Linked DNA regions of Starkeya sp. ORNL1. The protein of the gene in region 2 interacts with the protein of the main gene of each other region in a pairwise test. Links are inferred from orthologs where the notes say so. Each region holds a gene or a part of one and is shown on either strand. Other genes may lie near its edges. The genes, in order: ligA and leuS.

Region 1 (15,525 bases), 1.1 Mb from region 2 along the record:
CCCAGGCGCCGGTGACGGTGACCTTCTCGCCGATCTCACCTTCGGAGAACAGCGTCTTGCCGAGCCGGCCCTCATTGTGGGCGATGAGATGCGCGGCGGCGCCGAGTATGTGGCCGGTGGAGCGGTAATTACGCTCCAGCCGGATCACCTTGGCGCCGGGGAAATCGCTCTCGAAGCGCAGGATGTTGTCCACCTCGGCGCCGCGCCAGCCATAGATCGACTGGTCGTCATCGCCGACGCAGCAGACATTCCTCGAGCCCTGCGCCAGCAGCCGCAGCCAGAGATACTGCGCAGTGTTGGTGTCCTGATACTCGTCGACGAGGATATAGCGGAAGCGCTTGTGGTATTCCGCCAGCACGTCGGGATTCTCGCGCAGCAGGCGGATGCCTTCCAGCAGCAGGTCGCCGAAATCGACCGCGTTCAGCGCCTTCAGCCGCGCCTGGTAATCGGCATACAGCTTCTGCCCGCGCCCATTGGCAAAGGTGGCGCCCTCGCCGGCCGGCACCTGCTCGGGGCTGAGGCCGCGATTCTTCCAGCCGTCGATGGTGTTGGCCAAAAGCCGCGCCGGCCAGCGCTTCTCGTCGATGCTCTCGGCCTGCAGCAGCTGCTTCAGCAGGCGGATCTGGTCGTCGGTGTCGAGGATGGTGAAGCCGGATTTCAGCCCCACCAGTTCCGCATGCCGGCGCAGCATGCGCACGCCGATGGAGTGGAAGGTGCCAAGCCACGGCATGCCCTCCACGGCATCGCCGACCATGGCGGCGACACGCTCCTTCATCTCCCGCGCCGCCTTGTTGGTGAAGGTCACGGAGAGGATCTGCGAGGGAAAGGCGCGGCCGAGCGAGAGAATATGGGCGATGCGGGTGGTGAGCGCCCGGGTCTTGCCGGTGCCCGCTCCCGCCAGCACCAGGACCGGCCCGTCAAGCGTCTCCACGGCTTCGCGCTGCTCGGGATTCAGCCCGGCGAGATAATGCGCCGAAGCGGCGGAAGCCGGCGCTGACGCGGCCAGGGCGCGCGCGGCGATGCCGCCGGCGCGCGGCGCATGGGCCGGCGCAGGCACGCCCTTCCCCGCCGCAGCCGCGTTCGTTCTCGCCGCGGGAGCTTGCGGCAGGTCGAAGGGGATATCGAACGGCGGCTCGTCGCTGGACCGCTTCTTCAAGGGATCGGCCAAAATGGTCCTTGGGCTGTCACGTGATTCTCAACGTGAACAAAATGGCACCGGCATGTCGGTTTGGCGAGGGTGCGGCCGATACTAAGGCCGCGGCAGCACCTTCGTGGTGGCGGAGTCCTTGTCCGGCGCCATGCCGAACCAGCGCTTGTGGATGCGCGCCAGCGTGCCGTCCTGCTTCATCCGGGTGATGGCGGCATCGACCTTGGCGGTGAGCGGCGAATCCTTGGCGAGCGCGATGCCGTAGCGCTCCTGGCTGGGAAGCCGCGCGATCACCGCGAGATCCGGGCGCTTCAGCAATTGATAGAGCAGCGTCGGCAGGTCGCCGACATAGGCGTCGATAGCGCCCGCTTCGAGCAGCCGGACGCCATCGGACGAGCCCTGCGAGAAGCTGGTGCGTCCGAAACCATAACGCTGGGCATTCGCCGTCACCCAGCGCTCACTGGTGGTGCCGGAGGTCACGCTGACGTTCTTGCCGGCGAGGTCCCCTACGTCGCGCATGCCGGACTTCTTCATCACCAGCACGCCCTGCGCCGTCTCATAATAGGATTGGGTGAAGTCGATATAGGCAAGGCGCTCCGACGTGATGCTGATCGAGGAAACGGCAAGGTCGATCCGGTTCGATGCCAGCGCGGTGAAGAGATCGCGAAACGCCATGCTCTGGAAGTCGACCGGGCGGCCGAGGCTGCGGCCGATCTGCTGGACGAGATCGATATCGAAGCCTACGATCTCGCCCTTGTCGTTGCGGAACCCCCACGGCATATTGTCGATATAGGTGCCGACGCGCAGCGGCTCGCCTTGTGCACAGGCGGCAGTCGGAACGAACGAAAGCCCAAGCGCGCTCCCGCACATGGCAAGGAGCAGGCCGAGCACCAGCGCCCGCACACCGACCAGCATCGAACACCTGCAAGCTTGAGCCGGCGCACCGCGATTGACGCTGCCAGCGAACCGCCCGATGCTGGTGCAAGATGTCTCTCCCGTCCAGCCGGATTTCTCCGATGTTTTCAGGTCTTTATGTCATGACGGCACTGGCCGGCGCGCTATACGTGCTCTCGCCCGGCCCGGCCTTCCTGGCGTTGTTCGCGCTTTCCGCAGCCCATGGCCGGCCGGCCGGCGCCCGCTTCGTTTCCGGCCACCTGATCGGCGACGTGTTCTGGGGCACGCTGGCCTTCGCCGCCATCATCGGGGTGAGCCAGCTCGGCCCGACGCTGTTCGACATTCTCGGCATTGCCTGCGGGCTCTATCTGGTCTGGCTCGGCTTCAAGGCGGTCACCGCCAAGGCCGGCGCGGTCGCCCCGGTGGGCGCCAACCGGCCGATCGTTGCCGGCGTGCTGTTCGGCCTCACCAACCCGAAGGCCTATCCGGTCTCGGTGGCGATGTTCACCGCGCTGACCGCGAGCTACACCGCCGGCCTCACCTGGGCGGATGCGCCCTATCTGATGGCCGCCGCCTTCGCCGGCTTCGTCGCCGCGGATATCCTGCTGGTCTATATGGCCGGCCTCGCCCCGGTGCGGCGCTTCTTTCTGCGCCACGGGCTTGCCGTGACCCGCGTCGTCGGCGTGATATTCATCGCCTTCGGCGCCAAGTCCCTGGTCGATGCCGGCCGTTCCATCAGCGCGCGGGCCTGATCGTGTTCGAAGCCAAGTTCCAGAGTTTCGATGACGCCGCCGACCCGGCGCGCGGCACCGCCCATCTCGCCAAGCTGCGCGCCGAGCTCGACCGCCGCGGCCTCGACGGTTTCATCGTGCCGCGCGCCGATGCCCACCAGAACGAATATGTGCCGCCCAGCGACGAGCGCCTCGCCTGGCTCACCGGCTTCACCGGCTCGGCCGGCGTCGCCATCGTGCTGCGCGACAAGGCGGCGGTGGTGGTCGACGGGCGTTATACGCTGCAGGCCGCCGACCAGCTCGACCCCGCCTCCTATGTCGTGGTGCCGCTGGGCGACACCCCGGCGGAGCGCTGGCTGGAGCTGAACCTGCCGGCAGGCGGCCGCTTCGGCTATGATCCCTGGTTGATCACCATCGACGGCGTCGACAAGCTGCGCCGCGCGGTGACCAGTGCCGGCGGCACGCTGGCGGCGGTCGACAGCAATCCGCTCGACGCGGTGTGGGAGGATCGTCCGGCGCCTCCGACCGCGCCGGTCGTCATCCGCTCCCCGGCTCTGGCCGGCGAGAGCGTCGCGGACAAGCTGGCGCGCATCCGCGACAAGCTCCGCGACGAGAAGCTCGACGCCGTGGTGCTGTCCGATCCGCACGGCGTCGCCTGGACCTTCAACATACGCGGCGGCGATGTCGCCTTCACGCCCCTGCCGCTGTCCTGGGCCATTGTCCCGGCGGAGGGCCAGCCGACTTTGCTGATCGATGGGCGCAAGCTCTCCAATGAGGTACGCCACGAACTGGCGTCCCATGCCGAGATCGTCGAGCCCGCTTTTCTCGACCGCGCCATCGACCTCATTGCCTCCTCCGGGGCCACCATCCGGCTCGACCAGGCGACCGCGCCGGCGCTGCTCGCCGCGCGCATCGAGGCGGCGGGCGGCAAGGTGTTGAAGGGCACCAGCCCGGTCGCGTTGCTGCAGGCCTCGAAGAACGCCGCCGAGATCGCCGGCATGCGCGCCGCGCATCGCCGCGACGGTGCCGCGCTCGCCCGCTTCCTGCATTGGTTCGATGTCGAGGCGCCCAAGGGCCACCTCACCGAGATCGCTGTCGTCGAGGCGCTGGAGACCTTTCGCCGCGAGACCGGCGCGCTGAAGGACGTCTCCTTCCCCAGCATTGCCGGCGCCGGCCCGAACGGCGCCATCGTGCATTACCGCGTCAGCCGCGCCACCAATCGCCCGGTGAAGTCGGGCGAATTGTTCCTCATCGATTCCGGTGCGCAATATGAGGACGGCACCACCGACGTCACCCGCACGCTCCCGGTCGGCGAGCCGACAGCCGAGATGCGCGACCGCTACACACGGGTGCTGAAGGGCCACATCGCCATTGCCCGCTCGGTGTTCCCGCTCGGCACCACCGGCGCGCAGCTCGACCCCTTCGCTCGCCGCGCGCTCTGGGAGGCCGGGCTCGATTTCGACCACGGCACCGGGCACGGCGTCGGCGCCTATCTTTCGGTGCATGAGGGCCCGGCGCGCATCTCCAAGCTCGGCACCACGCCGCTGGCGCTCGGCATGGTGCTCTCCAACGAGCCGGGTTTCTACAAGACCGGCGGCTTCGGCGTGCGGCTGGAGAATCTCGAACTCGTGGTCGACGGGCCCGCGCCCGAGGGTGCGGAGCGCACGCTGCTCGCCTTCGAGACGCTGACGCTCGCCCCGTTCGACCGCCGGGTGATCGCGCGCGACCTGCTCTCCCCCGAAGAGATCGCCTGGCTCGACGCCTACCATGCCCGCGTGCGCGAGGAGATCGGCCCGCTGGTCGAAGACAAGGTGCGCGACTGGCTCAACGCGGCGACGCGACCGCTTTAATTCATGAGGTCGTCATCCCGGACGGCTGAAAGGCCGATCCGGGATCGCAGGAAGGTTAGACGCACTTTCGGCACGCGATCCCGGCTCACGCCTTCCGCGTGTCCGGGATGACGCCAACGTTCACAAATCGCGAATACATGCGGCGGTTCAATGGAACCATCGCTGACGACCCGCGTTTCCCCGACAGCCTGATCGCAGGGACTGGAACGGAGGCGACGCCATGTCCACTATTCTGATCATTATTTTGATCCTGATACTTGTCGGCGCGCTACCCAGTTGGGGTTACAGCCGCGGCTGGGGCTATGGCCCGAGCGGTATCGTGACAATACTTCTGATCGTCTTGATCGTGATGATGCTGACAGGACGAATATAAGCCGCGCCTCGTACAGAACTTTCGCGACTGACGTGATGGCCGGCCGCGCGCCGGCCATTTCGCTTTAACCGGCCCCCGCCAGTTCCAGCCACTCATCCTCGCTCAGCACCGCGACGCCGAGTTCGCGGGCCTTGGCAAGCTTGGAGCCGGCATCGGCGCCGGCCACCACATAATCCGTCTTCTTCGACACCGAGCCGGCGACCTTGGCGCCGAGGCGTTCCGCCATCGCTTTCGCCTCGTCGCGGGTCATCTTTTCCAGCGCGCCGGTGAACACCACGGTCTTGCCGGCGACCGCGCCACTGGCGGCCACCACTTCCAGCGGCTCCGGCGTCACTTCCTTCAAGAGTGCGTCGACCGCCGCCTCGTTGTTCGGCTCGGCGAAGAAATCGACCACCGCCTCGGCCACCACCGCGCCGATGCCCTCGGTGGCGACCATCTCGGCCCAGGCCTCGTTGCCTTTCGGATGCTCCTCGCCCGGCGGCACCGCATTGAGCGCCGCCTCGCGCAGCGCCTCGATGGTCCCATAATGGCGCAGCAGCCGCTTGGCATTGGTCTCGCCGACATGGCGGATGCCGAGCGCATACAGGAAGCGGTTCACCGGCACCTGCCGCCGCACCTCGATGGCAGCGAACAAATTGCGCGCCGAGGTCTCGCCCCAGCCGTCGCGATTCTTCAGCCGGGTCAGCGCTGCCGGGTCGGCATCGCGGGCGGCCAGCGTGAAGATGTCGGCCGGCTGCTTCACCAGCCCCCACTCATAGAACGCCTGCACCTGTTTCTCGCCGAGCCCCTCGATGTCGAAGGCGTCGCGCGAGACGAAATGGCGGATGCGCTCCACCGCCTGCGCCGCGCAGATCAGCCCGCCGGTGCAGCGCCGCACCACCTCGCCATCCTCGCGCACCGCATGGCTGTGGCAGACCGGGCAGAGGGTGGGGAATTCGTAAGGCTTCGCATCCGCCGGCCGGCGCTCGAGCTCGACACCGACCACTTGCGGGATGACATCGCCGGCGCGCTGGATCGTCACCCAGTCGCCCTCGCGTATGTCGATCCCGCCGCGGATCGGCTCGCCGCCACCGCCAATGCCCTTGATGTAGTCCTCATTGTGCAGCGAGGCGTTCGACACCACCACGCCGCCCACCGTGATCGGGGTCAGCTTGGCGACCGGGGTGAGTGCGCCGGTGCGCCCCACCTGGATCTCGATGCGCTCCAATTGGGTGATCGCCCGCTGTGCCGGGAATTTGTGCGCCAGCGCCCAGCGCGGCGAGCGCGAGACGAAGCCGAGGCGGCGCTGCAGCGCGAGGCTGTCGACCTTGTAGACCACGCCGTCAATGTCGTAGCCGAGGCTGGCGCGCTGCTCCTCGATGCTGTGGTAGTGCGCCAGCAGTTCTTCGGCGGTGCGGCAGACCACGGTTAGCGGATTGGTCGGCAGGCCCCAGCGATTGAAGGCGGTGATGACACCGGACTGCGTGTCCGCCGGAAGGCCGCCCTCGCTCACCTCGCCCCAGGCATAGGCGAAGAAGCGCAGCGGCCGGCTGGCGGTGATCTTTGGGTCGAGCTGGCGCAGGCTCCCCGCCGCCGCATTGCGCGGATTGGCAAACAGCGGCTTGCCGGCCTCTTTCTGGCGCTCATTGATCGCGGCGAAATCGGTGTGGCCCATATAGACCTCGCCGCGCACCTCGAACACCGCCGGCACGTCCTTCGCCTTCAGATGCTGCGGCACCTCGGAAATGGTGCGCACATTCTGCGTGACGTCCTCGCCCTCGAAGCCGTCGCCGCGGGTCGCCGCGACAATGAGCCGGCCCTCCTCATAGCGCAGCGAGCAGGACAGCCCGTCGATCTTCGGCTCCGCGGTCATCGCGACCTCGGCATCCGTCGCGAGCCCAAGGAAGCGCCGGATACGGGCGACGAACTCTTCCACCTCCTCGGCGGCGAAGGCATTGCCGAGCGAGAGCATCGGCACCGCGTGGCGGATCTTGGCAAACTTCGAGGACGGCGCGGCGCCGACCTTCTCGGAGAGGCTGTCCATTCCCTTCAGTTCCGGGAAGGCATCCTCGATCGCCTCATAGCGCCGGCGCAACGCGTCATATTCGGCGTCGGAGACGGTCGGCGCGTCGTCCTGGTAATAGCGCTTGTCGTGCCCGGCGATCTCCTCGCCCAGCCTTGCATGCTCCTTCGCCGCCTCGTCGGCGGTGAGGGCGGCGACATCGATCTCGGTGGTGCGTGCGGTGTCCGTGGCCATGACAGGCTATTTAACGGATTCTGCGCCCTTGAGCAGCCGGTCCGCGGCTGCTCGCGCCTCCGAAGTGACTTCCGCGCCGGAGAGCATGCGCGCGATTTCCTCGCGGCGATGATCAGGGGCGAGCGGCGCGACGCGCGTCGCCACCCGGTCGAGATCGGCCAGCGCCTCCTTGGCGATGCGGAAATGATTGCCGGCGCGCGCCGCCACCTGCGGCGCATGGGTCACGGCAACGACCTGCACCCGCTCGGCGAGGCGCTTCAGCCGCGCGCCGATCGCATCCGCCACCGCGCCACCGACGCCGGTGTCGATCTCGTCGAAGACGAGGGTCGGCGCCGAGCCCTTGTCGGCCAGCACCACCTTCAGCGCCAGCAGGAAGCGGGCGAGTTCGCCGCCGGAGGCGACCTTCATCATCGGGCCGGGGCGGGTGCCTGGATTGGTGCGCACCCAGAACTCGATGCGGTCGTAACCGTCGGCCTGGCCTTCCACCTCGTCGGTCTGGACATCCGTGGTGAAACGGGCACGCTCCAGCTTCAAGGGCGGCAGTTCGGCATTCACCGCCTCGTCGAGCGCGGCGGCAGCCTCGTGCCGGCGCCGCGACAGCTCGCCGGCGGCACGGCGATAGATCGCCTCCGCCTCGGCGACGCGGGCATCGAGCCCTTTCAGCCGCTCGGCGCCATGGTCGAGCGCATCGAGCGAATCGGCAAAGCGCGCAGCGACGGTCGGCAGATATTCGACCGAGCAGGCGTATTTCCGCGCCGCAGCGCGCAGAGCGAACAGCCGTTCCTCGATCTTCTCCAGCTCACGCGGATCGAAATCGGTCTCGGCCAGCGCCGCGTCGAGATACAGGCGGGCCGATTCCAGCGCATTCAGCGCCACGTCGATCGCCTCCACCGCCGGACGCACCAGCTTCTCCGCCTCCCCTGCCCGCCGCTCCAGCCGCCGCACCGTGGAAGCGAGGCCGGGCACCGGCGAGGCCGAGCCGGAGATGGCGTCCTGGGCCTCCGCGAGATCGGTGGCGATCTTCTCGAAGCGCATCATCTCGGCGCGGCGATCGGCAAGCCGCGCCTCCTCGCCGGGCTCGGGCGAGAGCTTCTCCAGTTCCTCGACGGCATGGCGGATGTAATCGGCCTCGCGGCCGGCCTCGGTGAGCCGCGCACGCTCGGTCTCGGCTTCGGAGCGTGCTGAGCGCAGGGTACGCCACAGCGTGCCGACCTCGGCCGCGGCGTCGCTCAGCCCGCCATAGGCGTCGAGCAAAGAGCGGTGCGATGCCGGATCGACCAGCGCACGGTCGTCGTGCTGGCCATGGATCTCCACCAGCCGCCGGCCGAGCGAGCGCAGCATCTGCGCGGAAACCGACTGGTCATTGACGAAGGCCCTGGTCCGCCCGTCGGCATGCTGCACCCGGCGCAGCACCAGCGAGCCTTCATCCTCGATGCCGGCCTCGGCCAGAAGCGCGCGGGCGGGATGATCGGTGGCGATGTCGAATTCCGCCGTGACCTGGCCCTGCGCCGCACCCTGACGCACCAGCGAGCCGTCACCGCGCCCGCCAAGGGCGAGGGTGAAGGCGTCGAGCAGGATCGATTTGCCGGCACCGGTCTCGCCGGTCAGCACGGTGAGGCCGGGCTGGAAGGCAAGGTCGAGCCGCTCGATCAGCACGATGTCCCGGATCGACAGGGCGGCGAGCATGAGAGGGCTCCGGAACGAATCCGCAACAGGCGGTCGACACCTTCTAGCAGTTCACGCCCGCAAGCGCCCAGCCCCGGGCTAGCTGCTAGAGCCCTTTCCGTTCGGATGGAAACATCCGAACGACAAGAAAGTGCTCTAGATTCTATAAGCTGGAGCAATTCCCCTTCGATCAGATGATTCCATCTGATCGGGAAATGCTCTAGCCGGCGCTGAGGCCCATCTTCTTGAACGCCTTGGCGATCCAGGAGGCTTCGTTCATCTTCGGATCGACGCCGCGGCTCTGGACCAGCTTGTAGGCGTCCTTGTACCAGGGGCTGTCCGGGAAATTATAGCCGAGCACGGCGGCCGAGGTCTGCGCCTCGGGCATGATGCCGAGCGCCATATAGGCTTCGGTGAGGCGGTACAGCGCTTCCTCGACGTGGCGCGTCGTCTGGTATTGCGTGACGACGACCTTGAAGCGGTTGATGGCGCCGGTGTAGTTGCGCTGCTCCAGATAATAGCGCCCGATCATCATCTCCTTGCCGGCGATCTGATCCTGCGCGACCGTGAGCTTCTTCTTGGCACTCACGGCATATTCGGAGGTCGGATATTTGCGCACGACGTCCTGCAGCGCCTGGATGGCGGCCTGCGTTCCCTGCTGGTCGCGGGTGACATCGGGGATCTGGTCGTACATCGCCGAGGCCAGCAGGAACTGCGCATAGGCCGCGTCCGGGCTGCCGGGATGCAGCGCGATGTAGCGCTTCGCGGCGGCGATGCACTCGGTGTACTCGCCGCGCGTATAATTCACATAGGCCATCATCAGCAGCGCCTTGCGCGCCCATTCCGAATAGGGCTGCTGACGATCGACGTCCTCGAAGCGCTTGGCCGCTGCGTCGTAGTCTTCCTTGTTCATGAGGGTCAGGCCCTCATTGTAGATCTTCTCCGCCGGCTCGTCGTTGATGACGATATCCTCGTCATCCTTCTTGTCGAACAGGCCGGCGCAGCCGGCCAGGCTGAGGCCGAGCATGGCCAGCGCGACAAGCCGCACGGCGCCGCGAGGGCGGTTGTGTTCGGGCAAAGCGCCCTGCGAGAGGTTGAGAAGACGCATCACGAAATTCTGCCCCGCTCCCGAGCTGTTCGCCGCGCACGATGAATAACCATCTGTGCGAAACCCCGGATAGAGCGGCTAAAGCGGCTTTCGGTCGGGAATAAGGCGAGAGCCGCCAGGCATGTGGTGGAAGCGCCGAGGTGTTGCCGATCGGCCAGCCTGGCGCGCGGCGCCGAGGCCGCCCTCACAGTTCCGGTGCGTAGGCCGGCACCGCCACCGCGACACCGAAGCCGGCATGGCCGCGCAGATTGCGGCGGGCGGGCAGCCGGGCCTCGACGATCTCATAGGCCGAGCGGTCGGCGAGCAGGGCATCGACCACGGCGAAGTTCAGCCGGTGGCCGCCACGATACGAGCGGTAGCGCGCCATCATCGGCATGCCGCCGAGCGCGAGGTCGCCGACCGCATCGAGTGCCTTGTGGCGCACGAACTCGTCGGCGTAGCGAAGGCCATTCTCATTCACCACGCGCTCGTCATCGAGGCAGATGGTGTTGTCGAGCGAGGCACCGAGCGCGTAGCCGGCCTGCCAGAGCTTCTCGACATCGCGCATGAAGCCGAAAGTGCGGGCGCGGGCCAGTTCCTTGCGGAACACCGACGGGGTGAGCGTCGCGGCGTAGCGCTGGCGGCCGATGGCGGCGTGGGTGAAGTCGATCTCGATCTCGACGCGGAAGCCGGCATCGTAGGGCGAAAGTTCGCCGAAGCCCTGCTCGGTCTCGACCCGCACCGGCTTGAGCACCTTGAGATAGCGGCGGGCGCGATTGGTTTCGACGATCCCAGCCTCGTCGCAGGCGGAGACGAAGGCTTCGGCGCTGCCGTCGAGGATCGGCACTTCCGGCCCGTCGATCTCGACGAGGGCGTTGTCGATACCGAGGCCGGAGAAGCAGGCCAGCAGATGCTCGACAGTGGAGACGGCAGGACCGGCTTCATCGCGCAGCACGGTGGCGAGGTCGCTGCCGCGGACGGCGCGGTGCGAGGCGCGGACGGACTGGGAGGAGTCGGAACGGCGGAAGAGGATGCCGGTATCCGCCGGTGCGGGGGCGATGCTGAGGCGGGCAGCCTTGCCGGAGTGGACGCCAACGCCCGCGAGTGCGACGCTATCAGCGATCGTCGTCTGCCTTACAGCATTCATTCCAGACCCAGAAGAACGACACGACGCGTCTCCGCGGCGTTCCGCTCTCTCCCCAAAACTGCCCCGTAACCATCATCTTTGAGCCGCAGGATTTCAGTGTCGGAACCGAATCACCGCCTGCGACTTGTTGTTGTCAGCACGTTACCGATGGGGTGGTTTCGGGCCAAATCACGGTTGTTTACCGTCTGTATCCGTTGCCCAAATAACACACAAATAATACTAACCAAGCGTTTACAATAAGTTACGCCCGGAGCAAGCTCCGGGCGTTTGGTCATCTCGGCGGCTTTGTTACGCCATGTTTCAGGTCGCGACGGGTTTTAGCCCTGGCGACGCAGGAAGGCCGGGATGTCGAGATGATCGTCCTCGGCCGGGCGGGCCGCCACCGGGCGGCCATGCTGGTCCATCCGCGCGCCCTGCGGGCGCTTGGCGAATTCCGAACCGGCCTCGGGACGCATGTCGGCGAGCGGGCGAGCCTCCGGATGGGCGGGAGCCTGCTGCTGCGGCGCGCGGCGCACCATCGGGCGCAACTCGGCCGGCGGATCGACCTCCTCCTCGTCCTCGCGACGGCCGAGGCCGACATTGGCGAGGCGCTGGAGCAGGGTCATCCGCTTCTTCTCGGCATGCTGCGCATGATCCGGCAGTTCACCGCGAGCGGCGCGAATCTGGTTCTGCGCCGGCATCGGCAGCTCGTCGACGCGCGGCATGCGCGGCACGCGGCTGTCGGTGCGCTCGGCCTGCGGCGGGATGAAGGGCTGGTGCGAATCATCCTCGTAGTGCGCGGGCGCCGCCTGCTGCTCGGGCTCGACATAGAGCGCGGGCTTGGGAGCCTGCTGGCGGATGGTGACGTCGTCGATCGCCGCCTGCGCGTACTGCTGGGCCGGTGCCTGGTGGTGGGCCTCGGTGGCATAGACATGCTCGCCGCGCGAAGGCTGGGCGAAGGTCGGCTCGAAGCTCTCATTGCCGGCGTAGTCGTCGGCCAGCGCCGAGGCGACCGAGCGCAGCGCCGCATCGCGGCGCGCCTCGACCGCGGCGCGGCCGGCATTGGAGACCCGGCGCCCGCCGATATCGGCGAGGTTGGACAGGCCGTGCGGGATCTGCTCGGGGATCACCGCCGGGTCGATTCCGGTGGCGACCACGGACACGCGGATCAGACCTTCCAGCGTCTCGTCGAAGGTTGCGCCGAGGATGATGTTGGCGTCCGGATCGACTTCCTCGCGGATGCGGGTCGCCGCCTCGTCCACTTCGAACAGCGTCAGGTCCTTGCCGCCGGTGATGGAGATCAGCAGGCCGCGGGCGCCGCGCATCGAGACTTCGTCGAGCAGCGGGTTGGCGATCGCAGCTTCGGCGGCGTGCAGCGCGCGCTTGTCGCCTGAGGCTTCGCCGGTGCCCATCATCGCCTTGCCCATCTCGCGCATCACGGCGCGGACGTCGGCGAAGTCGAGGTTGATGAGGCCTTCCTTCACCATCAGGTCGGTGATGCAGGCGACGCCGGAATACAGCACCTGGTCCGCCATGGCGAACGCATCGGCGAAGGTGGTCCGCTCGTTCGCCACCCGGAACAGGTTCTGGTTGGGGATGACGATCAGGGTGTCGACGCCCTTCTGGAGCTCGCCGATGCCCATCTCGCCGATGCGCATGCGGCGCTGGCCCTCGAAGTGGAAGGGCTTGGTGACGACGCCGACGGTGAGGATGCCGAGCTCGCGGGCCGCGCGAGCGATGACGGGAGCAGCTCCGGTGCCGGTGCCCCCGCCCATGCCCGCGGTGATGAACACCATGTGGGCGCCGGCGAGGTGATCGCGGATCTCGTCGAGCGCCTCTTCGGCGGCGGCGCGGCCGACTTCCGGCTGCGAGCCGGCGCCGAGGCCTTCCGTCACCGCGACGCCCATCTGCACGATGCGCTCGGCCTTGGACAGGGTGAGCGCCTGCGCGTCGGTGTTGGCGACGACGAAGTCGACCCCCGACAGGCCTGCCGTGATCATGTTGTTCACGGCGTTGCTGCCGGCGCCACCCACACCGAAGACGGTGATGCGAGGACGCAGTTCACGGATATCAGGCATCTGGAGATTGATCGTCATCGCTATCGTCCCTTTACGCCGGCGGGCCCAAGACCCGTCTCGTTCCCTGTAGTGCCGGTTCCGCCGGCGCGGCTGGAGTGGTTCACGTCAGAAGGCCTCCCGTAGCCAGTGCCCGACGCGCGAGAAGTAGCCGTCCGCGCCCGCATCGCCGGCGCGGCGTCGCCCTGCCTCGAAATGCTCGAGGCCGGCGACTTGCGGATAAACCAGAAGGCCCGCCGCTACCGCGAACGGCGCGCCGCGCGCCGCCTCCGGCAGGCGGGAAATGCCGAGCGGGCGGCCGATGCGCACCTGCGGGCCAAGGATCTGGCCGACGATCTCGGCAAGACCGGTAAGTTGCGAGGCGCCGCCGGTGAGCACGATGCGCCGGCCCGCGTCCGCGGCATGGCCGGAGGCGACCAGGCGATCGCGCACCAGTTCCACGATCTCCTCGACGCGCGGGCGGATGATGCGCACCAGCTTCGATTTCGGCATCGCCTGCGGCAGGTCGCGCTCGTCGTCCGAAATCGAGGGGACGGTGAGCATCTCGCGCTCGTCGGAGCCGATGGCGGTGACGCCGCCATGCAGCACCTTCAGCCGCTCGGCATCGGCGACGCGGGTGGAAAGACCGCGCGCCACATCATTGGTGATGTGCTGGCCGCCGACCGCGATGCCGTCGACATGGACGAAATGGCCGTTGGCGACCACCGAGACGGTGGTGGTGCCGGCGCCGAGGTCGATCAGCGTCACGCCGAGTTCGGCCTCGTCGTCGGTGAGGGTGGAGAGCGCGGCGGCATAGGGCGCCGCGACCATCGCCTCGACACCGAGATGGCAGCGCTCGATGCAGAGCAGCAGGTTGCGCACCGCGGAGACGTCGCCGGTGACGACATGCAGGTCGACGCCGAGCTGGCGCCCCAGCATGCCGCGCGGCTCGCTGATGCCGCTCACCGCATCGATCTTGTAGCCGACCGGGAGCGCGTGCATCACCGCCCGGCCATCGCCGACCGCGAAGGTGGAGGCGGCGTCGAGCACGCGCCGGATGTCGCCCTCGGCGACCGCCGGCTCCGGCAGGTCGACTTCGGCGACGTAATGCTCGGAGGCGAGCCGCCCGCCGGCGATGGAAACCACCACCGAGGCGATCTGCATGCCGGCCATGCGCTCGGCAGCATCCACCGCGTGGCGAATCGCCTGCTCGGCGCGGTCCATGTCGACCACGGCGCCGCCCTTCATGCCATGGGCGCGGGTGTGGCCGATGCCGAGGATCTCCACCGTGTGGGTGCGACGGCGCAGCATGTCGCTGGCGTCGCGCGGCTTCAGCCGGGCGATCAGGCAGACGATCTTCGACGTGCCGATATCGAGCACGCCGACCACGCTGGTACGGCGGGCCGGCAATGGGCGCATCTTCGGGGCGACTTCGAACGCGCGGCGGGGCCTCATGTATTGCCCCCCTTCTTGGCGGCCTTGGCCTTTGCCTTGAGGTCGGCCTGGCGCGCTTCATAGGCGGCGTCGGAGAGGCGGACCGAAACCCGGTCCGGCAGGCGCAGATCGATCACGGTAATGTCCCGGGTTAGGATCTGCTTGTCGCGGTCGAGCATGGCGAGCTGCGCCAGGCTGTCGTCGACGCCCTTCTCGGGCAAGCGCACGTCGATGCCGTTGCGCATCTTCAGCGTCCAGCGGCGGTTGGCGACGCGAATCGCCGCGCGCACCTGGCCGCGTACGCCAGGCACCTGTTGTAGCGCCTCGACGATCTCGACGACATGCTTCTGCGCACCGTCGCCGACGACGATAGGCAGGCTCACATAGCGCGGATCGTCGGAATAGGGCGCGATCACCGTGCCGTCGCGGGCGATGACATTGATCTTGCCGTCCTTCTGCCAGAGCGCGAAGCCCTCGCGCTCGACCAGCTGGATGTCGAGGCGGTCGGGATAGAGCTTCTGCACCGTGGCGCGCTTGATCCAGGCCAGTTCTTCCAGCCGGGTGCGCGCCAGTTCGGCGTCGAGGAACGGCAGCGAGGAGGTCGGCTTGATGCCGGCGGTGGCGAGAATCTCGCTAGGGGTGACGTGATTCTGGCCGGACAGATTGATGGTCTTGATCTTGAAGCCGGCGATGTTGGCGGCAACGTCCGCCACATCGCGGCCGGATTCCATCACCGCCGGGAGGCGGCCGCCCTGGTAGGCGCCGTAGATTCCGGTCGCGGCAAGGAAAGCGGCGAGCAGCCACTTGCCGCCGCCATCGGTGAGATAGGAGCCGGACAGGCTCACCATCAGCCGCTTGGCACCGATCACCAGCCGCGCCGGCAACCGCACGCCGCCATCACCCCGCCGCACGGCCGCAGGCCGCGCCG
Region 2 (15,773 bases):
GAGGCCGAGGGCATCCGCCGCGCGCGTGAGCGCATTGCGCGGGCCGATCTGGTGCTGTGGGTGCATGATGCGTCGGCCGGTCCGGCGCCCGGCACGCACCCGGACATGCTGGCGAGCGAGGGCGCGGCGCTGTGGCTGGTTTCGAACAAGAGCGACGCAGCGAGGGCGCCAGTGCCGAGCCACCCAATCTGGGCGAACTGCACGCTCAGCCTTTCCGCCAAGACGGGCGTGGGCATTCCGGCGCTCATCGATTCGCTGACGGAATGGACCGCGGCGCGCGTCGCTGGTGCGGAACATCCGGTGCTGATCCGGGAGCGGCATCGTGCTGCGGCAGGGGAGGCGGCCGGGCATCTCGCGGAGGCACTTGCGGCCTGGGATGGCTTGAGCGACGAACTGCTGGCTGAGGAACTGCGCCGCGCCGCCCATGCCATCGGGCGGATTACCGGGCGGATCGATACCGACGATCTGCTCGACGTGGTGTTTCGTGAGTTCTGCATTGGGAAGTGAGAGCGCCGCGTTTCACGTGAAACAGCGCCTGGCCGGCTAGAACGTCATCCTGAGGCGCGAGCGGTAGCGAGCCTAAGGATGTTGAAGCAGTGGGCCCCCATCCGGGGTGGGCATCCTTCGAGGCCGCTTCGCGGCGCCTCAGAGCCTGACTCAAAATAGACGACCTCATCCTGAGGTGCCGCCGCAGGCGGCCTCGAAGGATGCTGAAACAGAGCGCCTGTGCCCGCAAACGAGCATCCTTCGAGGCTCGGGCTTTGCCCGAGCACCTCAGGATGAGGTGGTTCCGGTATCGCGCCGAATTTTCTATCAGGCTCTCAGGATGACGTGGTTCTGATTGCCATTGTTTCACGTGAATCACCCTCGCCTAACCCGGCCAACTTGACGCCGGCCGCGAAAGGGGGTTTCGAGATGCCTCATCCCGACAGGCGCGACTTCCATGGACGATGTGGCTCTCTCCTTTGACGTGATCGTGGTCGGCGGCGGCCATGCTGGCTGCGAGGCCGCGGCGGCCGCGGCGCGGCTCGGCGCACGCACCGCACTCGTCACCCATAAGCGCGCCACCATCGGCGCCATGTCCTGCAATCCGGCAATCGGCGGGCTCGGCAAGGGCCATCTGGTACGTGAGGTCGATGCGCTGGACGGGCTAATGGGCCGCGTCGCCGACGCCGGCGGCATCCAGTTCCGCGTGCTGAACCGTCGCAAGGGGCCGGCGGTGCGCGGCCCGCGCGCCCAGGCCGACCGCAAGCTCTACGCCGCGGCGATGCAGGCGGCGATCGATTCGCAGCCGAACCTGTTCGTCGTCGAAGGCGAGGCGGACGATCTGGTGCTAAGCGACGGCAGCGCCGCGGGCGTCCGGCTGCTCGACGGACGCGAGCTGGCGGCTGGCGCCGTGGTGCTGACCACCGGGACCTTTCTGCGCGGGCTCATCCACATCGGCGACAAGCAGACGCCGGCCGGGCGCATGGGCGAGAAGCCGGCACTCGGGCTCTCCACCACGCTGGAACGGCTCGGCGTGCAGCTCGGCCGCCTGAAGACCGGCACGCCGCCTCGGCTCGACGGGCGCACCATCGACTGGGCCAGCCTGGAGATGCAGCCCGGCGACGAGCCGCCGGAGCCGTTCTCGACCCTGACCGAGCGGATCACCACGCCCCAGATCTCGTGCGGCGTAACCCGGACTACGCCGGAAACCCACGCCGTGATCCGTGCCAATATCGGCCGCTCGGCGATGTACTCCGGAAACATCCAGAGCATCGGCCCGCGCTATTGCCCGTCCATCGAGGACAAGATCGTCCGCTTCGGCGAGCGCGACGGACACCAGATTTTCCTGGAGCCGGAAGGGTTGGACGATCCGACGGTCTATCCGAACGGCATCTCCACCTCGCTTCCGGAGGATGTACAGCTGGCGCTGCTGGCGACCATCCCCGGGCTGGAGCGGGTGGCCATGTTGCGACCGGGCTATGCCATCGAGTACGACCATGTCGATCCGCGCGAGCTTGAGCCGACGCTGGAATTGAAGCGCGCGCCCGGCCTGTTCCTGGCCGGCCAGATCAACGGCACCACCGGCTATGAGGAGGCGGCTGCCCAGGGCCTCGTCGCCGGACTGAATGCGGCGCGCCGGGCGGGCGCGGCGGATGGCATCACCTTCGATCGGGCCGAGGCCTATATCGGCGTCATGATCGACGATCTGGTAACGCGCGGCGTGAGCGAGCCCTATCGCATGTTCACCTCGCGGGCCGAGTACCGGCTGTCGCTCCGTGCTGACAATGCGGACCAGCGCCTGACCGAGCGCGGAGCAGCGCTCGGCTGCGTCGGAGCGGAGCGGGCCGGCAGGTTCGACGCGAAGCGGACGGCGCTGGATGCGGCGCGGGCCTGGGCCAGTTCGGTGTCGATCACCCCGAGCGAAGGCGATCGGTTCGGGCTCGTTCTGAATCGCGACGGGCAACGGCGCAGCGCCTTCGACCTGTTGTCCTATCCGCATCTTGGCTGGGCCGACATCGTCCGCATCTGGCCGGAATCGGCGGAGATTCGGGGCAGCATTGGCGAGCAGGTCGAGATCGACGCCAAATATGCGGTGTATCTTGATCGGCAGCAGGCTGACATCGCTTCCTACCGGCGGGACGAAGGCGCCGAATTGCCGGACGCGCTGGACTATCGGGCCATGAGCGGAATCTCCAATGAGATCAAGGCGAAGCTGGATTCGATTCGCCCCCGTTCCATCGGCCAGGCTGGACGCATCGATGGGATGACGCCGGCGGCCCTGGCGCTCATCGCGGCGCACGCCCGCAAAGCGCGTTAATCACGCAGGCCAGTTCCTCTCGCGCGCGAGCGCGCGTGAGTGTTCTGCGTTATACATGTTGCATGATCTCACCGACTGATTCGTCCGATCGGGAACATGCTCTCGCGCTGTGTCCTGTTTCACGTGAAACAGGAGGTCGGCTCGACGCCATCGTCGCGTTGCTGGAGAAGTGGCAGCGCACCATCAATCTGGTAGCGCCTGCGACCTTGCCGCAGCTCTGGACCCGCCACGTCGCGGATTCGCTTCAGCTCGTCCCGCTGGCCGGGGAGGTGAGGCGCTGGGTCGATCTCGGCAGCGGCGGCGGCTTCCCCGGATTGGTAGTCGCGGCCGTATTGGCGGACCTGCCGGACGCCGACGTGACATTGGTCGAGAGCGACACCCGCAAGGCCGCATTCCTGCGTGAGGCGGCGCGGATCGTCGAACTTCCTGTCACGGTGTTGCCGGCTCGTATCGAGCAGGTGGGGCCGCGGATCGCTGCCGGGGTCGAGGTGGTGTCGGCCCGCGCGCTTGCGCCATTGCCGAAGTTGTTGCCGCTGGCCGAGCCATTCATTGCGCAGGGCGCACTCGGGCTTTTTCTCAAAGGACAAGATGTTGATAACGAATTGACCGAGGCAACTAAATCTTGGAATGTCGATGCCTCGGTTGTTGAAAGCCGAACGGACCGGAGCGGGCGCGTGCTGATCGTGCGCCGGGCCGAGCGGATCGTCACTGAAGCCGCTTCACATCTTCGGTCTCACCCAGGACGGACGCCATGACAGAGCTGTCTTCCTCGCCGGCCAGCGTGCCGCGTGTACTGGCACTCGCCAACCAGAAGGGTGGCGTCGGCAAGACCACCACTGCCATTAATCTCGGTACCGCCTTGGCCGCGATCGGCGAGACGGTGCTGATCGTCGATCTCGATCCGCAGGGCAATGCGTCGACCGGTCTCGGCATTGATCGCGCCAGCCGGCGGATCTCGACCTATGACGTACTGACCGGCGAAGCCAAGCTGCGCGACGCCGTGCTGGAGACTGCGGTGCCGCGGCTGCATATCGCGGCTTCGACCATGGATCTCTCCGGGCTCGAACTGGAAATCGCCACTGCCAGGGATCGGCCGTTCCGGCTGCGCAACGCCATTCGAGTCCTCAATCAGGACGAGTCTTCGATTCAAGAGCGAAACGATTCCGTTCGCTACTCCTATGTGCTGATCGATTGCCCGCCGTCGCTGAATCTCATCACCATCAACGCCATGGCGGCGGCGAACGCCATTCTGGTGCCGCTGCAGTGCGAGTTCTTCGCGCTCGAGGGGCTTTCGCAACTGATCAAGACCGTCGACCAGGTGCGCACGACGTTGAATCCCGAGCTGACCATCCACGGCATCGTCCTCACCATGTTCGATGCGCGCAACAATCTGTCGGCTCAAGTGGTTGCCGATGTTCGTCAATTCATGGGCGACAAGGTCTATGAGACGATCATTCCGCGCAATGTCCGGGTGTCCGAGGCGCCGTCCTACGGTAAACCGGTGCTGCTGTACGATTTGAAGTGCGTCGGATCGCAGGCCTATCTCCGTCTCGCATCCGAAATCATCCAGCGCGAACGCAGCCTGCGCGCAGCATAGGGAGAATCACCAATGGCAATGGCGGATGATGGTGGGCGCTCCCGGCTAGGCCGCGGGCTCGCAGCGTTGATTGGCGATGTCGGCGCGGAGAGCGCTGTTGCCGAGAAGCCGCGCGGCGGTCAGCGCAAGGTTCCCGCGGCGTTCCTCCGGCCGAACCCGCGCAATCCGCGCCGGACCTTCGGCGATGAGGAACTCGCGGAGCTCGCGAATTCGGTCCGCGAGCGCGGCATCATCCAGCCGATCGTGGTGCGTGTCGTTGAAGATGCGCGCGATGCCTATGAGATCGTTGCCGGTGAGCGCCGCTGGCGCGCCGCACAGATCGCCGGCCTGCACGAGGTGCCGATCGTCGTCGTCGAGGTCGATGACCGCCAGGCGCTGGAGATCGCGATCATCGAGAACGTGCAGCGCGCCGACCTCAACCCGCTGGAAGAGGCAGCGGGCTACCAGATGCTGGCCGACCAGTTCGGCTATTCGCAGCATGAAGTGGCGCGCATCATCGGCAAGAGCCGCAGCCATGTCGCCAATACGACGCGGCTTCTGAAGCTGCCCGAGCCGGTGAAGGCCTATCTTGCCGATGGCCGGCTCTCCGCCGGCCACGCCCGCGCGCTGCTTACCCAGGAGGACCCTGAGACACTGGCGCACGCCATTGTCGAGCGCGGCATGAATGTACGCGCGGTCGAAGCGCTGGCCCAGGAACTGACTGTCGCCAAGGCGAGGGCCGAAGGCAAGCCGCGCAAGCCGAAGATGGAGCTCGACGCCGATACCCGCGCTCTGGAGCGGCGGCTGTCTGACGCGCTGGGCCTTGCGGTCGCCCTGCGCCATGAAGGCGATGGCGGCGAAATCCGCATCCGCTATTCCTCTTTGGATCAGCTCGAAGAGGTCTGTCGGCGCCTCGCAGCCGGCTAAGAAATAGATTCGCCTACGCAACAATCTATCTCGGCTCGAGGTGTAACGTCATCCTGAGGTGCTCGGGCGTCGCCCGAGCCTCGAAGGATGTCCGTCCCGATGGCCGTCTTCTGCTTCAGCATCCTTCGAGGCTCGCTGGCGCTCGCGCCTCAGGATGACGGTCCACCAATTCCTCACCCTCGCCGTGCCGCAGAGGCGAGGCTGAGCAGGGCCCGCTCGGCGATCGCAGGTGCTAGCCCAGCGTTGCGCCGGGCCGCCAACAGGGCCTCGTCAAGCGTCACGAACGCGTTCGCCAACCGCGCCGCGGTCCAGTTGCGCAGCGCCGCTTCCACCAGCGGCCGGCGACGGAAATGGATGGCCGGACGCGCGCTCTCGATGGCGCGCTCGATACTGCCGCCATTCTCGACATTCAGCCGCAGCATATGCAGCCCCTGGGCGGCGCGGCTGGTGGCGCCGAGCACGGCATCGGGGCGGATGCCTTCGCCCATCGCCTTGGCGAAGGCGCTTGCGGCATCGCGCCCATTCCCCGCCAAGGCAGCGTCGGAAATATCGTCGAGCGCGAGGTTCGAGGCGTCGCCGACAATGGCGCGCACATGAGCGCCGGTAATCCGCGTATCGCCGGTCGCATAGAGGATCAGCTTGGCGATCTCGCCGCGCGAGGCGAGCCGGTCGCCGCCGAGCAGCGCCATGAGGTCGGTGCGGGCATCGCGCTCGATCGACAATCCGGCCTCCGCGACCATGGTGTCGATGAGGCGTGCCACGTCTCGATCGGTGTCGGCATAGCAGGCGATGGCAGCGACCCGGGGCGAGGATTCGCCGAGCGAACGCAGCGGCGCGCCCTTCTTGAGGTCGCCGGCTTCGATGACGATGATCGCGTCCGAGGGCGGCGACGCCAGCACCGGCTCCAGCGCCGGAACGATGTTCTTGCCGCCGACCCGGAGCGAGACCACCCGCCGCCCGCCGAACAGCGCCACGGTGGACGCTTCCTCGATCAGCCGGACCGGATTGCCGGCGAGTTCGTCGCCATCGAGGCGGATGAGGCCGAACGGATCATCCGTGCCCGCAAGCGCGCGCTTGAGATAGGTCTGGGCGCGCTCGCGCACCAGGCCGGAATCCGGGCCATAGAGCAGGATCACCGGCCGCAGCGGATCGATGCGGGAGAGGACGGCATCGACCTCCGCCGGCCGGACCGCTGTCATCTACCAGCTCAGCTCTTCGGGGTCCGGGTCATGAACCAGGAAGCGAGCTGGCCGCGAATGGTTTCGGCGGCGACGCGGGCGGAACGGTTCTGCGCGTCGCGAATCGCGCGGGCGCGCGCGAATCGCTGATAGCCGCTGTCGATCGAGGCCTTGCCGAAGGCGTTGCCCTGGGTGAGCGGCTTCTTGTTCTTCTCGTCGCCACCGGCCTCGAACAGCTGCCAATTGACGTCGACCGAGACCAGCTCGACCTCCGGAAGGCCGCTGACTGGATCGACAATGGCGGCTGCGGTGTTGTCGGTGACGCGCATCACCAGGCGATAGGGTGCGCCCGAGGGATTGCCCGAGCCGCCGGTGAGCTCGAAGATCAGGTCGTTGCGCACCTCATTGCCGAGGCGGCCGTCGGCGAACACCACTTCGACGTCGCCGAGCTTGTCGCGCAGGCCGGGCCCACCGCCCGGCGTGCTCTCGGCATACATGGGCTGGAAGCAGCCGGCCGAAGCGAGCGCCAGAAGGCCAGCTCCGGCAAAGCCGAGAAAACGCCGGCGACTGGCGGCCGGACGGGAAGGGCGGCGGTCAAGCGACGACATTCACGATCCTCTGAGGAACCACGATGATACGCTTCGGGGCGCGTCCGTCGAGTGCCTTCACCACTGCATCGAGCGCGAGCACCGCGTTCTCGACCTCGGCAGGGGTGGCGGCGACGGGCACGGTGATGTCGGCGCGACGCTTGCCGTTGATCTGAATCGGCAGCGTAACGGTGTCGGCCGCGAGCAGCGCCGGCTCAATGCCGGGCCAGCCGGCCTGGCTGACGAGGCCGGCCTTGCCGAGCGCAGCCCAGCATTCCTCGGCGAGGTGCGGCACCATGGGCGCGATGGCGAGCGCCAGGAATTGCGCGGCCTCGCGCACCGCGAAGGCGAGATCGGCCACCGGCTCGCCATTGCGTGCGGCAACCAGCGCATCGCCGAACACAGTGACGAAACTGTGCACCCGTGAGACCGCCTTGTTGAAATGCAGGCGCTCAATGTCGCTTTCGACTTCAGCGGCCAGCGTATGGGCGGCGCGGCGCAGCGCGGTCGATTCGGCTCCGAAAGCATCGGGGTGCGTCGGCTCTGCATCCGGCACCAGCTCGACGGCCTCATTGATGAGCCGCCAGATGCGCTGCTGGAAGCGCCAGGCGCCCTCGATGCCGGCGCTGGTCCATTCGCGGTCACGCTCGGGCGGGGTGTCGGAGAGCATGAACCAGCGCGCGCAATCGACGCCGTAAGTGTCGGCGACGGTCTCCGGCGGCACCACGTTCTTCTTCGACTTCGACATCTTTTCGGGCGCGCCGATCGTCACCGGCTCATTGGTGCCGATTTTCACCGCGCTGCCGTCGTCGCGCCGCTCCACCTCTTCGGGGAACAGCCAGCGGCCGCCCTCGTCCTTGTAGGTCTCGTGGACGATCATGCCTTGCGTGAACAGGCCCGCGAACGGCTCCTCCAGCGACAGCCGGCCGACCGTGCTGAGCGCACGGATGAAGAAGCGCGAATAGAGCAGATGCAGGATAGCGTGCTCGATGCCGCCAATATACTGGTCGACCGGCAGCCACTTGTCGGCGGCTTCCTTGGAGAGCGGCGCCTCGCCCGGCTCGGAGGCGAAGCGGGCGAAATACCAGGACGAATCCACGAAGGTGTCCATGGTGTCGGTTTCGCGCACCGCCGCGCCGCCGCAATGCGGGCAGGCGACATGCTTCCAGGTCGGGTGGCGGTCCAGCGGGTTGCCGGGCGCATCGAAGGAGACGTCGTCCGGCAGGCGCACCGGCAGTTCGGCTTCCGGCACCGGCTGGATGCCGCAGGCCTCGCAATGGATCACCGGGATCGGGCAGCCCCAGTAGCGCTGGCGGGAAATGCCCCAGTCGCGCAGACGGTAATTCACCGCACGCTCGCCGACCGGCTCATTGCCGAGCGGTTCCTTCTCCAGGCGTACCGCCACCGCTTCCTTGGCGTCCGGAATCGACAGCCCGTTCAGGAAGCCGGAATGAACCAGCGTGCCCTCGCCATCATAGGCGATATTGCCGACCTCGAAGACGGCCGGGTCTGCGCCTGGCGGCAACACCACGGGGGTGACCGGCAGGCCGTATTTGCGGGCGAAGTCGAGGTCGCGCTGGTCGTGCGCCGGGCAGCCGAAAATGGCGCCGGTGCCGTATTCCATCAGCACGAAATTGGCGACATAGACCGGCAGATGCGGCCCGCCGAGCGGGTGGCGCACCTTGAGCCCGGTGTCGAAGCCCATCTTCTCCTGGGTCTCGATCTCGGCGGTCGAGGTGCCCCCACGCCGGCACTCCTCGATGAAGGCGCCGAGCGCGGATGAGCGCTGCGCGAGCTGCTCGGCCAGCGGATGGCCCGGCGACAGCGCAATGAAGGAGGCGCCGAACAGCGTGTCCGGCCGCGTCGTATAGACCTTGATTTCGTTCGGCCCGCCCACCGGCGGGTTCTCGATGCCGAAGCGGACGTGCAGGCCCTCGGAGCGGCCGATCCAGTTGCGCTGCATCAGCCGCACCTTGTCCGGCCAGCGCTCCAGCGTGTCGAGGCCGTCCAGCAGCTCCTTGGCGAGCGCGGTGATGCGGAAGAACCACTGCGCCAGCTTGCGGCGCTCCACCAGCGCGCCCGAGCGCCAGCCGCGGCCGTCGATCACCTGCTCATTGGCGAGCACGGTGTTGTCGACCGGATCCCAATTGACCTCGCTCTCCTTGCGATAGACGAAGCCGGCTTTCATCAGCTGCAGGAAGATGCGCTGCTGCTCGCCATAATAGGAGGGGTCGCAGGTCGCGATCTCGCGCGACCAGTCGAGCGAGAGGCCGAGCAGCTTGAGCTGCTCGCGCATGGTTTCGATGTTCTCGTAGGTCCATTCGCGCGGATGCGACTTGCGCTCGATGGCGGCGTTCTCGGCCGGCAGGCCGAAGGCGTCCCAGCCCATCGGGTGCAGGACATTGAAGCCCTTCATCCGCTTGAAGCGGGCGACGACGTCGCCCATCACATAGTTGCGGCCATGGCCGATATGGATGCGCCCCGACGGGTAGGGGAACATCTCGAGCACATAATATTTGGGACGCGCGTCCTCATTGCGGGTGCGGAAGATGCCGCGGTCGTCCCAGACCTTGCGCCAGCGGGGCTCGGCCTCGCGGGCATTGTAACGCTCGGTGCTCATCGGTTTTCTAATAAAGCCTGTCGATTTGCGGCGGACTAGGACACGAACTCGAAGGTCAGGTCAACCTTGGAGGTCAGCCGTGCCAAGGCGTTCGCCGCCGTCGGCGAACCGTGCGTGCCGCTCTCATGCCGAGCGTGCCGGCCGGGTGTCGTCGAGCGCGGTACGCACCATGTTGCCCGAGCGGACGGTGTTGCGTCCGGCGTGCTTGGCCGCATAGAGCGCCTTGTCGGCGGCGTCGAGCAGATCGGCCTCCGTGTAGCCCTGGTCGAGCCAGCAGGCGGCAACGCCGACGCTCACGGTGACGCGCCCGCCGGGCGCGCTGGCGTGGCGGATGTCGAGGGTCTCGACAGCGAAGCGAAGGCGGGTCGCCACCTCCTCGGCAACGGTGAGGTCGCTGCCCGGCATCAGCACGGCGAACTCCTCGCCGCCAAGCCGGGCGACGAGATCGGAGCCGCGCACCGCCGCGCCGAGCGAGGCGGCAATGCGGCGCAGGCACGTATCGCCCTCGCCATGGCCATAGTGGTCGTTGAATTCCTTGAAGTTGTCGACATCGATCATCAGCAGCGCGATGCGCGGCGCCTTGCCGTTCCAGTGCGCCTCGAGCTTCTGGTCGAAGGCCCGCCGATTGGCGACCGCGGTCAGCGGATCGAGGCTCGCCAAGGTGGAGAGCCGGCTGTTGGCGTCGCGCAGTGCCATCTCGCGCTGCGTGAGCTGGCGCGACATGGCGCCGAAGGCGGCGATCAGCGGTTCGAGCTCGACGATGTTCGGCGCGGGGTCCGCAGAGGCCTCGGTCTCGCCGCGCCCGAAGCGGGCAAACCGTGCGGCAAGCATCTGCACCGGCCGCACCACCAGGCGCTCGCCGGCGAACCAGAGGCCGATGAAGATCAGCGCGCAGGCGGCGAGGAAGGTGGTGGCCGCGCGCCAGGTGGCGGTGTTCACCGGCTCCATCACACGGGCGGCGTCGAGGCCGACAGCGAGGCGTATGTTGCTCCCGGGCAGGCGGCGAAAGCCATAGATGCGCCTCACGCGGTCCGGGCCGGTGGTGATGGTGGTGCCTTCCGAGCGGCCGAGCATGGTGGCGACCAGGGGGATCGCACTGATATCCGTGCCGGCGAGCTGCTTGGTGTCGGGATAGGCGGTGATGACCGTGCCGCGCGGATCGATCATCAGCACGACGGCACTGAGATCGAGCTCGGAGATGATGGATAGCGGGAACAGCAGGTCAAGCTCGACGCGGGCCAGCACCACCGCGGTGACATTGCCGTCATCGTCGACCGCCGGCTGCGCGGCCATGATGCTCGGATTGCCGCTCAGCATGTTGCGCACGACGCTGCTGATATTGAACACGCCGCGCAGCGCGATCTGCACATATTCGCGGTCCGACAGGTCGAGCCAGCGTGCCACCGGGTTGCTGGAGCAGGCGACGATGCCATCGGGCCCGATGATCGAGAGCGAGGCGATGGCCGGCTCCATCTCGACGATCCGCTCCAGCCGGCCGCAGGCCTGCGGATTGGCCAGCATCGCGGCGGCATCCAGCGTGGCGACCTGCAGCGTGCTCCGTACCGAGGACAGCGTCTCCAGGTACTGACCCATGCCGCGGTCGGTAAGGTCGAGCACGTGCTGGCGCACCGCCCGGAGCTTGTCGTCGCGGTCGGCGCTGATGCTGGTCACGCGTTCGGCAATGAGCAAGGCAAGACCGAGCGCGACAAGGGCGATAAGGCGGTAACGCAGGCTGGTCCGGCCGACACGGGTCACTTCGTGGCGGCTGGTCTCGGCACCGCCCGCATCGGTTCGGTCGTTGGCGGCTTTGCCGCTCCTTGGAATCGCCATGGTCATGTCTGTCGCCGCACCGCTCCTCGCGCCACGGACGGATTTCAGCCGCTACGGCAAATGTGCCAGAGAAACGCTTAAACCAGTGCTAGCGGCGGTGTCTTTGTGGACTTTGTTCGGCATTTCGCGCGGATTTCCAGTCCCAAGGTAAACAAGACGCATCATTCGCCGCCGACCAAGGCAATCGCATTATAACCTAAAGCGGAGAATTCAATCAGACAGAATCCATTGCCGAACGGGTCGGCGAGACCGGCGATGCGGCCCCAGTTCTCATCGCGCAGCGGTGCCTCCAATATCGCGCCGGCCTCGAGCGCCCGCGCCAGCGCCGGCTCGATATCCTCCACCACGATGTCGAGATGCACCGGTGTCCAGTGTCGCTCATAGGAGCGGGTGACGCCGCCGCCCGGCACCGCCTTCGAGCCGGCGGGCTTCACCAGGAGATAGATCGCGCAGGAGGTGCCGACGAGCTCGACCATGCCCTCGCCGAAACGCCGGCCCTCGGTGAGCGGAAAGGCGTTGAGATAGAAGGTCCGGGCCGCCTCGAAATCCGGCACGTCGATATTGACAAGAAGCTGCATTGGCCTTCCCTCCCGGCTTCGGTTTTCGAGGAGACTGCCATGAACGTTGCGGAACGTCTCGCCGAGGTGCGCACCGCCATTCACCGGGCGTGCCGCGATGCGGGGCGCGATGCCGCAGGCGTGCAGCTGGTCGCGGTGTCGAAGACGTTCGAGGCGGAACACATCATGCCGGTGATCGAGGCCGGGCAGCGCCTGTTCGGCGAGAATCGCGTGCAGGAGGCGAAGGGCAAGTGGCCCGCGCTCAAGGCGCGCTTTCCCGACACCGAGCTGCACCTGATCGGTCCCCTGCAGACCAACAAGGCACGCGAGGCGCTGGCGCTGTTCGACGTGATCCACACGGTGGACCGCGAATCACTCGCCGCGACGCTGGCCAAGGAGATCGCCCGGCTGGAAGACCGGCCGCCGCGCCTGCTGATCCAGGTGAACACCGGCGAGGAGCCGCAGAAGGCCGGGGTCATCCCCGAGGAGGCGGATGCCTTCATCGCGCGCTGCCGCGACGAGCATAAGCTCGCCATCGAGGGGCTGATGTGTATCCCGCCGGTGGATGAACCGGTGGCCCCGCATTTCGGCCTGCTCGCCGGCATCGCCCGGCGCAACGGGCTGAAGGCGCTCTCCATGGGCATGAGCGGCGACTACGAGAAGGCAATCGCGCTCGGCGCCACCTATGTCCGCGTCGGCAGCGCCATTTTCGGGGCGCGCTAATCCTTGCCGCAGGCGTCATCCCGGCCTTAGAGCCGGGATCGCGCGACGAGAGTGCGCGCGGATTCCGCACACGATCCCGGATCGGCCCGCGGCCGCTCGGGATGACGGAGAGGAATCAGTCGACCTTTAGCGGTGTTCCCGCCTTCATGTCCTTCAACAGGCGGCGCAGGTCCCTGGGCCGGAAGGCGATGCAGCCGGCGGTCGGCTTGAAGCCGGGCCGCGCCAGGTGCAGGAACACCGCCGAGCCGCCCTTGGCCTTGCGCGGGCGGCTATTGTGGTCGAGCACCACGACGAGGTCGTAGAGGCCGTCGCCGCGCCACATCTCCTCGTGCGAGGCGGCATAAGGCAGGCGCACCGGGCGGTTGTAGCAGCGGTCCGCCGGATCGTCGCACCAGCCATCGTCAGGCCGGATGCGCTGCGCCGGCAGTCCGGTCACCGGGCGGCGGCCATGATCGGTCCGCCACAGCAGGCGCTCGAGGTGCCAGAGGCCGGCCGGCGTGGCACCGTCGCCCTCGCGCTTGGCGCGCCGTATCCCGGTAGGGCCGAGCGCCACCGGCATCGCTCGCCCCCGCCAGAACGCGAGGCCGCGATGGGTCTCTCCGGGCCGCCGAACCACGCGCAACGGCGTGGATTGTCGTATAAGGGCCTTCTTCTTCGCGCGTTTTGCGTTCACGATCACGTCACGAGCCCGAGGTCGCAGGCGCAAGCGAACCTCGGCGCTTGCCCGAAGGGGCGCGCCTGTCCTACTGCGGAAAGCCGCGCACGCATCCTATATTGTCTAAGGGGCGGTTTAAGTCACGTTTCGGGAAAGTCAGATGGCGAACGCCCAACGAATCCTGGTGGTGGACGACGACAACGAACTGCGCGAGGCGCTCGTCGAGCAACTCACGCTGCAAGATGAGTTCGAGACGGTCGCTGTCGATTCGGCTCGTGCCGCGCTCGATGAAGTCGATGCCGCCCGTGTCGATCTGGTGCTGATGGATGTCGGCCTGCCGGACATGGACGGCCGCGAAGCGGTGCGTGTGATGCGCGGCAAAGGCTTCAAGGCCCCCGTCATCATGCTCACCGGCCACGACACCGACAGCGACACCATCATGGGGCTGGAGGCCGGCGCGAACGACTATGTGGTGAAGCCGTTCCGCTTCGCCGTGCTGCTCGCCCGCATCCGCGCCCAGATGCGCTCGCACGAGGCGAGCGAGGACGCGGTCTTCACCATCGGGCCATACACCTTCCGGCCCGGCGCCAAGATGCTGGTGACCGAGCGCAACTCGAAGATCCGCCTCACCGAGAAGGAGACGGCGATCCTGCGCTACCTCTATCGTGCCGGCAAGAAACCGGTAGCGCGCGAGATCCTGCTGCAGGAGGTCTGGGGCTATAATTCCGGCGTCACCACGCATACGCTGGAGACCCATATCTATCGGCTGCGCCAGAAGATCGAGAAGGATCCCTCCCATCCCAATCTGCTCGCGACCGAGGCCGGCGGCTACAAGCTGCTACCCTAATCTGGCTGGCGGAGTGATTCGCCGGCCTCTTACGCTGGTGCGAAGTGCGTCCGCCTGATGTCGATCGAGAACGATATTGCCCTGCTGAACGGCATTCCGACGCTGACGCTGCTCGGCGCGGAAGCGTTGCGCATCATTGCGATCAGCGCCGAGAGCCGCATCGTGCGTGGCGGCGATATATTGTTTCGTGAAGGGCAGGCGGCGGATTCCGCCTATCTGATCGTGAGCGGTGCCTTCTCGCTGACCCACGACCGCACGCTGCGCGCCGGCCGGCGCAGCGCCAGCGTCACCGTCGGGCCGGGCACGCTGCTCGGCGAGATGGCGCTGCTGACCGAGACCAAGCGGCCGGCGACGGCGACCGCGACCGAGCTTTCAAATGTGCTGCGCATCCCCCGCAGCATCTTCCGCCGTACGCTGGAGAGCTACCCCGAGGCCGCCCTGCGCCTCGCGCAGGTGATGCAGGAGCGGGTGGCGGAAACGGTGAACGGCATCGAGGGCGTGCGCCGGCGCATCGAGCGCATCGAGCGATCGCCGCGCGCGCCGCGCGACTGAACAGCCGCCCAACCCATGCCCGAGCCCATCCGGATCACCTCCTCCATCGCGCTTGACGAAGCGGAGATCGAGGAGAACTTCGTGCGCTCGTCGGGTCCGGGCGGGCAGAACGTCAACAAGCTGTCGACGGCGGTGCAGCTGCGCTTCGACGCCATGGGATCGCCGAACCTGCCCGAGGGGGTAAAGACCCGGCTCAAGGTGCTCGCCGGCAAGCGGATGACCCGCGACGGCGTGATCATCATCATCGCCCAGCGCTTCCGCACCCAGGAGCGCAATCGGGAGGATGCGCTGGAACGGCTGGTGGAGCTGATCAAGGCGGCGACCGTGGTGCCGGTGACGCGCCGCCCGACTCGCCCGACACTCGGCTCCAAGGTGCGGCGCCTCGAATCCAAGGCGCGTCGCTCCGGCGTCAAGGCGATGCGCCAGGACAAGCCGGGCGGCGGTGGGGACGATTAGTGTTCAATGGGCGTCATCCCGGCCGTAGCGAAGCGTAGAGCCGGGATCGCGTGACGAGAGTGCGCCTTTCCGGCGCGCGATCCCGGATCGGCCTGTCGGCCGTCCGGGATGACGACATTGGGGAAAATCACGCCATCGCGAAGATGGTCGCCCCGGTGTCCGCCGTCCCCACCGCGGCGCGGAAGCTGGCGAACAATTCGCGCCCGACGCCGACATGCGAGGCGGAGAGGTCCGCCGGGGCCGGCGCCCGCTCGGCCCAGGTCGTCGGGTCGACCAGCACGGTGAGCGTGCCGGCCACGGCGTCGACCCGAACCAGATCGCCGTCGCGGATCAGCGCGATGGCGCCGCCGTCGGCGGCTTCCGGCGTCACATGGATCGCAGCGGGCACCTTGCCGGAGGCGCCGGAGAGGCGGCCATCGGTCACCAGCGCCACCTTGTGGCCGCGGTCCTGCAGCACGCCGA

What was found.
Region 1: the proteins of leuS (region 2) and ligA interact in binary tests that used the Escherichia coli proteins (3 or more experiments, as listed by UniProt). The link is inferred for Starkeya sp. ORNL1 from one-to-one orthologs.

Annotation. Positions count from the first base shown.
Region 1 is NZ_CP048834.1:5,071,592-5,087,116, reverse strand. Bases 4,646-7,574 are described here. They hold ligA (NAD-dependent DNA ligase LigA), read right to left. Parts: upstream 7,232-7,574; coding sequence 5,060-7,231; downstream 4,646-5,059. Other genes in these bases: recN (DNA repair protein RecN), read right to left, coding at 7,238-7,574; G3545_RS23975 (DUF3309 domain-containing protein), read left to right, coding at 4,843-4,995. Outside these bases: G3545_RS23995 (UvrD-helicase domain-containing protein), read right to left, coding at 1-1,057; G3545_RS23990 (transporter substrate-binding domain-containing protein), read right to left, coding at 1,250-2,062; G3545_RS23985 (LysE family transporter), read left to right, coding at 2,164-2,793; G3545_RS23980 (aminopeptidase P family protein), read left to right, coding at 2,796-4,622; more of recN, read right to left, coding at 7,575-8,917; G3545_RS23960 (outer membrane protein assembly factor BamD), read right to left, coding at 9,117-10,004; lpxC (UDP-3-O-acyl-N-acetylglucosamine deacetylase), read right to left, coding at 10,189-11,130; cell division protein FtsZ, read right to left, coding at 11,448-13,205; cell division protein FtsA, read right to left, coding at 13,293-14,618; G3545_RS23940 (cell division protein FtsQ/DivIB), read right to left, coding at 14,615-15,487. UniProt on the Escherichia coli protein: DNA ligase that catalyzes the formation of phosphodiester linkages between 5'-phosphoryl and 3'-hydroxyl groups in double-stranded DNA using NAD as a coenzyme and as the energy source for the reaction.
Region 2 is NZ_CP048834.1:3,946,182-3,961,954, forward strand. What follows is about bases 6,879-10,055. They hold leuS (leucine--tRNA ligase), read right to left. Parts: upstream 9,692-10,055; coding sequence 7,079-9,691; downstream 6,879-7,078. Other genes in these bases: G3545_RS18810 (hypothetical protein), read right to left, coding at 6,879-7,092; G3545_RS18820 (sensor domain-containing diguanylate cyclase), read right to left, coding at 9,815-10,055. Also shown: tRNA uridine-5-carboxymethylaminomethyl(34) synthesis GTPase MnmE, read left to right, coding at 1-507; tRNA uridine-5-carboxymethylaminomethyl(34) synthesis enzyme MnmG, read left to right, coding at 944-2,803; 16S rRNA (guanine(527)-N(7))-methyltransferase RsmG, read left to right, coding at 2,866-3,558; G3545_RS18795 (ParA family protein), read left to right, coding at 3,555-4,400; G3545_RS18800 (ParB/RepB/Spo0J family partition protein), read left to right, coding at 4,419-5,306; holA (DNA polymerase III subunit delta), read right to left, coding at 5,480-6,505; more of G3545_RS18810, read right to left, coding at 6,514-6,878; more of G3545_RS18820, read right to left, coding at 10,056-11,527; G3545_RS18825 (VOC family protein), read right to left, coding at 11,683-12,099; G3545_RS18830 (YggS family pyridoxal phosphate-dependent enzyme), read left to right, coding at 12,139-12,801; G3545_RS18835 (L,D-transpeptidase family protein), read right to left, coding at 12,917-13,360; G3545_RS18840 (response regulator transcription factor), read left to right, coding at 13,617-14,303; G3545_RS18845 (cyclic nucleotide-binding domain-containing protein), read left to right, coding at 14,361-14,855; alternative ribosome rescue aminoacyl-tRNA hydrolase ArfB, read left to right, coding at 14,871-15,311; edd (phosphogluconate dehydratase), read right to left, coding at 15,439-15,773.